Regions from separate parts of the Labrys sp. ALF-8 genome, predicted to be linked through region 1. Evidence: predicted binding sites of a transcription regulator. Region 1 holds the regulator's gene; each other region holds the start of a gene.

Region 1 (3,280 bases):
TTTCCCTGGAGATCTCCAGCGTGCCGGTGATCCTTCCCGTTCTCGAGAAGGTGCTGCATGGCGACTTCAAGGGCATGCAGTGGATCATGAATGCCTATACAATCGCCTGCACGACCGTGCTGATGGCGACTGGAACGCTGGCCGACCGTTATGGCCGGCGGCTGGTGTTCATCCTCAGCCTCATCCTGTTCGGCGTCGCCTCGCTGATCTGCGGCCTTGCACCTAGCGCGCCCCTCTTGATCGCCAGCCGGTTCCTGCAGGGAATGGGCGGCGGCGCCATGCTGATCTGCCTCACGGCCATCCTTTCGCATCAGTTTCAGGCCGGACGTGAGCGCAGCATGGCCTTCGCGATGTGGGGGATCGTACTGGGTATAGGATTGGGCTTCGGTCCCATCATCGGCGCGGTGATCGTAGCATTGGCGACCTGGCAGTGGGTGTTCCTGGTGCATGTGCCGCTGACCGTCCTCACTCTGGCCCTGGCCCTAGTGGGCGTCCGGGAATCACGCGATCCCCAGGCCGAGAGGCTCGACATCCTCGGCATCGTCACCTTGTCGGTGGCCGTGTTCGGCCTGGCCTACTTCATCACGCAGGGGCCTGACCTCGGCTTCACCAGCCTCGCCGCCCTCCTCATCCTGGCTGCGGCAGCGATAAGCTTCCTGCTCTTCATCCTGGTCGAGCGGATGAGCGCACGCCCGATGTTCGATTTTTCCGTCTTCAGGATCAGGAACTTCTCCGGCGCGATCATGGGCTCCATCGGCATGAACTTCAGCTTCTGGCCTTTCATCATCTACCTGCCGATCTATTTCCAGGCAGGATTGGGATACGACACCGTGGCCGCCGGAGCGGCCCTGCTGGCCTATACGCTGCCGACCCTCTTCGTACCGCCGCTGGCCGAGCGTCTCATGCTGCGCTACCAGGCCCGCGTGGTCATTCCAGGGGGGCTTTTCGTGATCGGGCTGGGCTTCATCCTGATGATGCTTGGCACCGCTCTCGATCATGCCAACTGGCTGACGATGCTCCCGGGCTGCATTGTCGCCGGCAGCGGACTCGGCCTTACAAACACGCCGGTGACCAACACCACGACGGGCTCCGTTTCCATGCATCGCACGGGCATGGCGTCCGGCATCGATGTCAGCGCCAGGCTGATCACCCTGGCCATCAATATCGCCCTGATGGGCGTGATCCTGGTGGCGGGTGTCGCCTCTTCTCTGGCGGACGCCCTGCCTGGAGTGATCGAGGGCACGCAACTGCGCCTGCTGGCAGAGACCATTGCCGCCGGAAATCTCGACTCGCTCCGGCAGGGCATGCCGGGACTGTCATCTGCCGTACCGACGGACGCGGCCGTGCACGCTGCGCTCATGCATGGGTTCGGTCTGGTGATGCTTTATGGCGCGCTGGGGGTATGGGCGCTGGCGGCAACGAGCTTCGTGATCTTCGGGCGACGGCGACATGCCGCCGCGCTGGGCTGCCCCATGGAAGAGGCTTGCTGACCGTCCCCGGGAAGATCTCCCTCCGAAACCGTACGGCAACGAGAAGGGCGCAACCCCTGGGGTGCGCCCTTCTCGGCATAGAGTCTCCGGGCAGATATCGCGATATTCGCGCGCGCCGGCTCAGCCCTGCTTGGAGAAGGTCTCGTCAAAGGAGTAGCCGGCACCGCGAACGGTGCGGATGGGATCGATTTCCCGGGTACGGTTCATGGCCTTGCGCAAGCGGCCAACATGCACGTCCACGGTGCGCTCGTCGATATAGACGTCGCGGCCCCAGACGCTGTCGAGCAGTTGCTCGCGGGCAAAGACCCGGCCAGGCGCCTGCATCAGGAACTCCAGCAGGCGGAATTCCGTCGGTCCGAGGCGGATTTCGCGATTGCCGCGATGGACCCGCTTGGTCTCGCGGTCGAGCGAGATGTCGCCGGCCTTGAGCAGGGAGGAGACATGCTCGGGCTTGGCGCGGCGCAGCAGGGCCCGCACGCGCGCGGAAAGCTCGGGCACGGAGAAGGGCTTGACCACATAGTCGTCCGCGCCGGTGGCGAGGCCACGCACCCGCTCCGTCTCCTCTCCACGCGCCGTCAGCATGATCACCGGCAGCCTCTCGGTCTCCGGCCGCATGCGGATGCGGCGGCAAAGCTCGATGCCTGACAGGCCAGGCAGCATCCAGTCCAGCAGCACGAGATCGGGAACGCTTTCGCGCAGGCGGATCTCGGCATCGTCGCCCCGCGACACGCTGTCGACCTCATAGCCTTCGGCTTCGAGGTTGTAGCGCAGCAGGAGCGTGAGGGCTTCTTCGTCCTCGACGATCAGAACCTTGGGAGGCATGGCCGATCCCTCTGTTACTTAGCCGGCACGGGGAGGTCGACAAGGGAGGTGCTGGTATCCGCCTTCGGTCGTTCGCCGGCGGGCGACTCCCCGGTCACCAGATAGTGCACCGTCTCGGCGATGTTGGTGGCGTGGTCTCCGATGCGCTCGATATTCTTGGCGCAGAAGAGCAGGTGGGTGCAGAAGCCGATGTTGCGCGGATCCTCCATCATGTAGGTCAGGAGTTCGCGGAACAGCGAGGTGTACATGGCATCGATCTCGCCGTCCGAATTCCAGACTGCGAGCGCCTCCTCGACATTGCGCTGGGCAAAGGCATCGAGCACCTGCTTGAGCTGCTCGAGCACGAGATCGGCCATGTGGTCGAAGCCACCGAAGAGCTGGTTGGACTGCACGTGTCCCTGGATGGCGATGACGCGCTTGGCGACGTTCTTGCCAAGGTCACCGATACGCTCGAGGTCGTTGGCCACGCGCAAGGCCGAGACGATCTCGCGCAGGTCGAGCGCCAGCGGCTGGCGCTTGGCGATGATCAGGATGGCCCTCTCCTCGACCTGGCGCTGAAGCCGGTCGATGGTGTTGTCGAGTTCGATGACCGACTTGGCGCGCTGAGAGTCCCGCTTGAGCAGCGCCTCGACGCTGTCTGCGACACTCTTCTCGGCCAGGCCGCCCATTTCGGCGATCATGTTGCGCAGTTCGCGCAATTCCTGATCGAAGGAGGTAACGATGTGATCGGACATGCCGCTCTCCAAATTCCTTGTCGCCGCCGCCTGTGCGGCGGCCTGAATACCTGCTTGCGGATCAGCCGAAACGGCCGGTGATGTAATCCTGCGTGCGGGTGTCATTCGGGTTGGTGAAGATCTTGTTCGTCGGTCCAACCTCGATGAGGTCGCCGAGGTAGAAGAAGGCCGTGGTGTCGGCGCTGCGTGCCGCCTGCTGCATATTGTGCGTCACGATCACGATGGTGAACTCGC
Region 2 (3,280 bases), on a different replicon from region 1:
CGACCCCATGAAAGCCGCGGCGGCCATCGACACCGCGCTTCGCGCCGCCAACACGCCGTTGCGGCTCCAACTCGGCAAGGATGCCATCACCGCCGTGCGCGGACATGCCGAGGCGCTGCTGGCAGACCTCGCGGCCTGGGAGAGCCTGGGTCTCGAAACGCGGATCGTGGATTGATCGATCCGCGATCGGGCGACAGGCCTGCAGCCTAGGGTTTCTTCGCGCCGGGTCCGAAGGACTGGCCGTTCACGGTGACAGTCTTGCTGGCACTGTCGAACCCGATGTCCCAGGTGAGGCGACCATCCGGGCCGGTCTTGGCAAGCCCCTTCAGGAAAGCGATGCCCATCACACCCTGCTGCGCATTCGGCATGGTGGAGGCGGCATTGGTGAAGGCGGTCATCACACCATCGAGGCTGGACGCCGAAACGCTGGCCTTGCCCTGCTGGGATGGCACCAGGCTTGTCTCCCCCTGCCCCTTCAGATCGAAGGCCGGGGCAGTGACGCTCTGCTCGAAGGCAAGATGCGGAGAGGCGCCCAGGAATGAAGCCAGGAATGCAGACTTGAGAGCGTCGGGTTTCACCTCGCCTTTCGGAACGACGAAGGTCTCGATGAGCTGGTTGGCCATGGTATCGAAATCAGCGCCTGTCAGCTTGAGATTGACGACGCCGCTCTTCGGCACCAGGGGCGCGGCCCAGTCGGGCACCATGCCATCCGGCAGTTCGAGCCCGGAGAAGCTCGTATTCATGCCGACTTCGGCGCTCTTAACAGCGCCGGTGCTGACCGTCTGGCTATCGACGGAGGCGACCTTGACGATACCCTTGGGCGTGCCGACGCTGAGGTTGGAATAGGTGATGTCCCCCTTCAGGCCCTGCCAGATCGGCAGGGCAGCCTTCAACTTTGCCTGCGCTTCTGCGCGATAGGCCGAACCGACGGCGAAGTCATGCTCGGCGAAGAACGCCAGTACATCCAGGAGACGAATATTGTGGAAACCGGCAATCGTCGCCTCCTGGTGTATCCGATCAGACCGGATAGCGATGGGCGGCATGGGGTTGCGCGGATCCTTGACGGTTACGGTTTCGACCAGATCGACCGCTTCCCACGTCATCGCCACGTCTACGACGCCATCATCGCCGGGCTTTGCATTGCTCACATAGGTGAGCTTGCCCATGGAGGCATCGACATCCTCGACCGACGAACGCATGGCCACGGTCACGCTTTCGCACGCCATGGCCTGGTTGCCGAAAGGCATGCTCTTGAAATCTAACACGCCACTGCCGCTGCAATTCTTGAGATGTTCGGCGAACTCCAGGGGTTCAGCGCCCTTCGGCGACTTGAAGGTCACGTCGATGGAAGGATGGCCGGCCGTAAAGGCATAACTGCCGTCATCCTTCTGCGTCAGTTGCACCGTGACCGGGCCGAACTGGAATTGAGGTCCATCTGCGGGCAGGCCCAGCTTTGCGCCATCGAGCGCATAGGTGAGATCGTAGTGGTCGCCCTTCGGCGTCACTGTAATCACGCCTCGGTCCACCAGCTTCCGACCGAAATAGCGCGCGAAGCCGTCGGTGATCGCCTTGGCGCCAGCGGGCGTTGCGGTAGCCGCGTGAGCAGGCGCTGCCAGGAAAAGACCTGCCAGGGCGGCGGCCGGCACAAGGCCGCGCCTTGCGCGCCCTACGCGATGACGAATGTTCGAAACAGCCATGAAAAACTCGATCCGCTGCTAAAGATCCCCATTCCTCCTATGCCATGTGTCCAACGGGTCGTGTGTGAAATTTTTGTGCACCTGCCGACCATAGCGGTGGTCGCATCGCCGCCCTGGTGCAATTTATAAAACATCCAACGAGGCGACATGCCGCTGTCATCTGGCTGTCCAACACTCCGCCCGCTTTGAAACGGGGAGAGTCGCGATGCGCATCTTTGAAAAACCCTTGTCCCGACGCCGGTTCCTGACCACCAGCGCCACCACCGGCCTTCTGGGCGCCGCCAGCAGCTTCGCCATACCGGGTCTGTCCCGTGCAGCGGATCGGCCGGTGGTCACCAGCGGCCTGCAGTCAGGCGACGTGCATAGCGGCCGCGCCGTTTTCTGGTCTCGTACCGATCGTCCGGCGAATGCGATCTTCGAGTGGTCGACCACCGAGAGCTTCAAGACGGTGAACCGTCTGCCGGCCGTGGCGACCTCGCCGGAAACCGACTACACCGCCAAGATCCTGGCGGAGGGCCTGCCATCGGACCAGGAGATCTTCTATCGCGTGCGCTTCCAGAACCTCGCCGACATCAACGTCGAGAGCGAGCCGGTGATCGGCCATCTGCGGTCGGCGCCCGCGGGCCTGCGCAACGTCTCCTTCGTGTGGTCGGGCGATACGGTAGGCCAGGGCTGGGGCATCAATCCCGATGCCGGCGGCATGAAGATCTACTCCACCATTCTCAAGCACGATCCGGACTTCTTCATCCATTCCGGCGACAACATCTATGCCGACGGCGTGATCAAGAGCGAGGTCAAGCTGCCTGACGGTACGGTATGGAAGAACATCGTCACGCCGGAAAAATCGAAGGTCGCCGAGACACTCGACGAGTTCCGCGGCCAATACAAATACAACCTCATGGACCAGAATTTCCAGGCGCTCTACCGCGCGGTGCCGGTGGTCACCCAGTGGGACGACCATGAGGTGACGAACAACTGGTCCTCCTCCAAGGACCTGTCGCATGACGATCGCTACAAGGAAAAATCGATCAAACTGATCGCCTCCCGCGCCGCCCAGGCCTTCCACGAGTACATGCCGATCGCCACGACGCTGGCCGAGCCGCGCCGCGTCTATCGCAAGGTCCCCTACGGCCCGTTGCTTGACGTCTTCATGCTCGACATGCGCACCTATCGCGGGCCAAACGGCGACAACCTCCAGACGATCGAAGGCGGCGAGGCGGCCTTCCTCGGCGCAGAACAGCTTGCCTGGCTCAAGCGCGAACTCGCCAATTCCCGGGCAACCTGGAAGGTGATCGCCGCCGACATGCCGCTCTCCCTCGTCGTGTGGAACGATGCCGACAACAAGAAGGGCTTCGAGGCGGTCTCGAACAACAACAACGGCGCCCCGCTCGGCCGCGAACTCGAATTCGCCGATCTCCTGCGTTTCATCAAGGCGGCAGGCGTGAAGAACACGGTGTGGCTAACGGCCGACGTCCACTACACCGCCGCCCACTACTACAATCCGGACAAGGCGGTCTTCCAGGACTTCGATCCCTTCTGGGAATTCGTCTCCGGCCCGCTCAATGCCGGTACCTTCGGACCGA
Region 3 (3,280 bases), 890 kb from region 1:
GAGCGGCGCCGTCTCCCCGGCGCCGCCCTGCATGCGATGGGAGCTTGGCCGCCCGCTCTTCTTACCGCCCAAGCTCGCGCAGATAAGCCAGCCGCGCGATATAGCCCGTGTTGCTGAAGTCGGTGAACACGCCGTCCACGCCGAGGCGGAAGAAGGTCAGGTATTCCTGGGTCGGATCACCCTTGTAGCTCGCGGCCAGGTATTTCGGCTCGTTGCGGAAAGTGAAGACGTGCACGAAGAGCCCGGCCTTGTGGGCATCGGCCACGAGGCTGGTCGGCGTATCGATGCTCGCCTTGGTGGTCGAGCCGGCGAATGGCGTGCCGTCGGCGTTCTTTTCCGGCCAGGGTGAAATCTGCAACGGCACGATCTGCGGTTTCCAGGGGCCGATGCCATCGGCGTAGGTCTTGATTTCGGCCAGACCGGCAGGCGTGAGCATCGCATCGAACCAGCGCGGGTCACCGGCCACCGTCCAGTCATAGGGGCGGCTGTCCGTGATCTCGTTGTAAACCGTTGCGCCGGTCTTGAAGTCGACGTCGTAGCCGTCGATCAGTTGCACGACCTTGGTCTTCAGCCCATGCTCGCGCATGTATTTGAGGCTGCCGGGCTCGAAGCTCTGCACGTAGATGGGCGCATCCTTCGAATTGAGGCCGTTCTTCTCGATGATCCTGATCATCGCGTCCTCGAGGGGATGGCTGCCCGGCACGCCGCAGCCATTGGCGATGGCCTGTTCGTCGTTCCAGGTCGGATTCTTGGATTCGGGATAAACCGCGATCGCGCGCCCCGTTTCCCGCGACTTCTCCTTGGCGAGATCGATGATCTCCTGGAAGCTCAGGATCGGAAACTTGCCGTTGAAGATCTTCGGCCTCTCCGCAGCGGCGTCATAGGTCGTACCGGCGATCAGCGTCTTCAGCTCGGCCATGGTGAAATCGGTGATCGACCAATCGTTTGTATGATCCTCACCATCGACAATCAGCGATTTCAACACCGATTTGGGATCATCGGGATTGGTGAGGTCGGACAGGTATTCAGAGGGTCCGCTCGCCGGCGTCTGGGCCCATTTCACCTTGACCATCACGCCGGGCACGGTGCGCTTGCGGGCCGCGACCTCGGGATTGGCACGGGCGATCTCGGCCACATTGGTATTGTCGCTGAGCCAGGGATTGTGGCGGGCGACCAGCACGCAATCCTTGGTGAGGTGGAGATCCTCCTCGAAGGCGTCGGTGCCAACGGCGGAAGCCATCTCGTAGGACGCCTGTGTTTCCTCCGGCATCAGGCCGGGCAGGCCGCGATGGCCGATCACCAGGGGTGGCTTGCCGTCCAGCGTCTGGAAAGGCTTGGCATCCTGCGCGAACGCGTGCCCGGCGAGGCCTGCCACCAGCGCCGTGGCGCCCAGCAGGCCGTGAAGCATTCTGTTTAATCCGGTCGTCATCCTGTGTCTCCGCCGTCTGAAGCCAGATATCTGCAAGGCCCCCGAGCCCGCTCCCCTTTCATGGCGCGGCTCTCTAACGGCGGGATGGCGGATGTCTGACACGGGGATGACGGTCGAGGTGCCGAGGGGTTGCGGTTTGCGCCCCGCCTCCGGCATGATAGAGGCGCCCTCCCGGCGCGAATCCGCGCCTGTTTTACCGGAATGACACTCCCATGTCGGAAACTGCGCTGGAACCCGTTCGCCTCGCCGACTACCGAGTTCCCGCCTTCCTCATCGAGACGGTGCATCTCGACATCAATCTCGACCGGACGCAGACGCGCATCGTCTCGACGCTGGCGGTAAGCCGCAATCCGGCGAGCCAGGATACGGGCCCTCTCAAGTTCGATGGCGATAGCCTCGTCTTCGTGGAAGCCTGGCTCGACGGCGTACCGCTGCAGGCAAAGGCCTACATGGCCCTTCCCCAGTCCTTCACGCTGCACCATGTGCCGAAGGGCAGCTTCACCCTCACCATCGAAACCCGGCTCGACCCCTCCGCCAACACCCAGCTCATGGGGCTCTACCGCTCGAATTCCGCCTATTGCACGCAGTGCGAGGCGGAGGGCTTTCGCCGCATCACCTACTTCCTCGACAGGCCCGACGTGCTTTCGGTCTACACCACCCGCATCGAGGCTTCCTACCAGGAAGCCCCGGCGCTCCTCGCCAACGGCAACAAGATCGAGGAAGGCATGCTCGGCCATGGCCGGCATTTTGCCGTCTGGCATGATCCCTTCCCCAAGCCCTCCTATCTCTTCGCCATGGTCGCGGGCGACCTCGCCGTGGTGCGCGATCACTTCGAGACGGCCTCGGGACGGCGCGTGACCCTCGAGATCTATGTCGAGCACGGCAAGGAAAACCGCTGCACCTATGCCATGGACGCGCTCAAGCGTTCCATGCGCTGGGACGAGCAAGTCTTTGGCCGCGAATATGATCTCGACATCTTCATGATCGTGGCGGTGTCTGACTTCAACATGGGCGCCATGGAGAACAAGGGCCTCAACGTCTTCAACGACAAATATGTGCTGGCGCTTCCCGAAACCGCCACCGACCAAGACTACGCCAATATCGAGGCGATCATCGCCCACGAGTATTTCCATAATTGGACGGGCAACCGCATCACCTGCCGCGACTGGTTCCAGCTCTGCCTCAAGGAAGGCCTCACGGTCTTCCGCGACCAGGAATTCTCGTCGGACCAGCGTTCGCGCCCGGTCAAGCGCATCAACGACGTGAAGACGCTGCGCAGCCAACAGTTCTCAGAGGACGGCGGCCCGCTCGCTCATCCAGTCCGACCGGAAATATACAATGAAATCAATAACTTCTATACTGCTACCGTCTATGAGAAGGGCGCCGAGGTCGTGCGCATGCTCAAGACGCTGATTGGTGACGAAGCCTTTTTCAAGGGCATGGATCTCTATTTCGAGCGGCATGACGGCCAAGCCGTCACCATCGAGGACTTCATAGCCTGCTTCGCCGATGTCAGCGGGCGGGACCTAGGCCAGTTCATGCTCTGGTACCGTCAATCCGGCACACCCGAAGTCAGGGCGGAAGGTGTCTGGGACGAAGCGGCTCGGACCTACGCGCTCACCCTCAGCCAGATCCTGCCGCCGACACCCGGCCAGGCGCACAAGCAGCCGATGCTGTTTCCCATCCGGCTTGGCCTCGTCGGTACGCAGGGGGACTTGTCGGCAAGCCTGGACGGCAGGCCGTTTGACGGGCTGGTGGCGCTCGCGGAATCGGAACAGCGCTATGTCTTCAGCGATGTCGCCGAGAAACCCGTACCGTCGCTGCTGCGCGGCTTCTCGGCGCCGGTGAAGC

What was found. The regulator PhoB, encoded in region 1, activates phosphate uptake and scavenging genes when phosphate is short. The targets are predictions, from matches to a motif close to TGTCATNNANCTGTCAT.
Region 2: AC6H34_RS21655 (alkaline phosphatase D family protein) is a predicted target of PhoB. The motif match lies at 1,852-1,868, and genes of this name have one in related genera.
Region 3: AC6H34_RS18755 (glycerophosphodiester phosphodiesterase family protein) is a predicted target of PhoB. The motif match lies at 1,525-1,541, and genes of this name have one in related genera.

Annotation. Positions count from the first base shown of each region.
Region 1 covers NZ_AP048537.1:3,210,119-3,213,398, forward strand. Annotated here, with positions in the region: gene AC6H34_RS14790 (MFS transporter) at 1-1,490, shown strand, start outside; gene phoB (phosphate regulon transcriptional regulator PhoB) at 1,611-2,312, opposite strand; gene phoU (phosphate signaling complex protein PhoU) at 2,327-3,046, opposite strand; gene pstB (phosphate ABC transporter ATP-binding protein PstB) at 3,108-3,280, opposite strand, start outside.
Region 2 covers NZ_AP048538.1:387,387-390,666, reverse strand. Annotated here, with positions in the region: gene AC6H34_RS21665 (oxidoreductase) at 1-175, shown strand, start outside; gene AC6H34_RS21660 (hypothetical protein) at 207-1,697, opposite strand; gene AC6H34_RS21655 (alkaline phosphatase D family protein) at 1,903-3,280, shown strand, end outside.
Region 3 covers NZ_AP048537.1:4,095,183-4,098,462, reverse strand. Annotated here, with positions in the region: gene AC6H34_RS18755 (glycerophosphodiester phosphodiesterase family protein) at 62-1,429, opposite strand; gene pepN (aminopeptidase N) at 1,642-3,280, shown strand, end outside.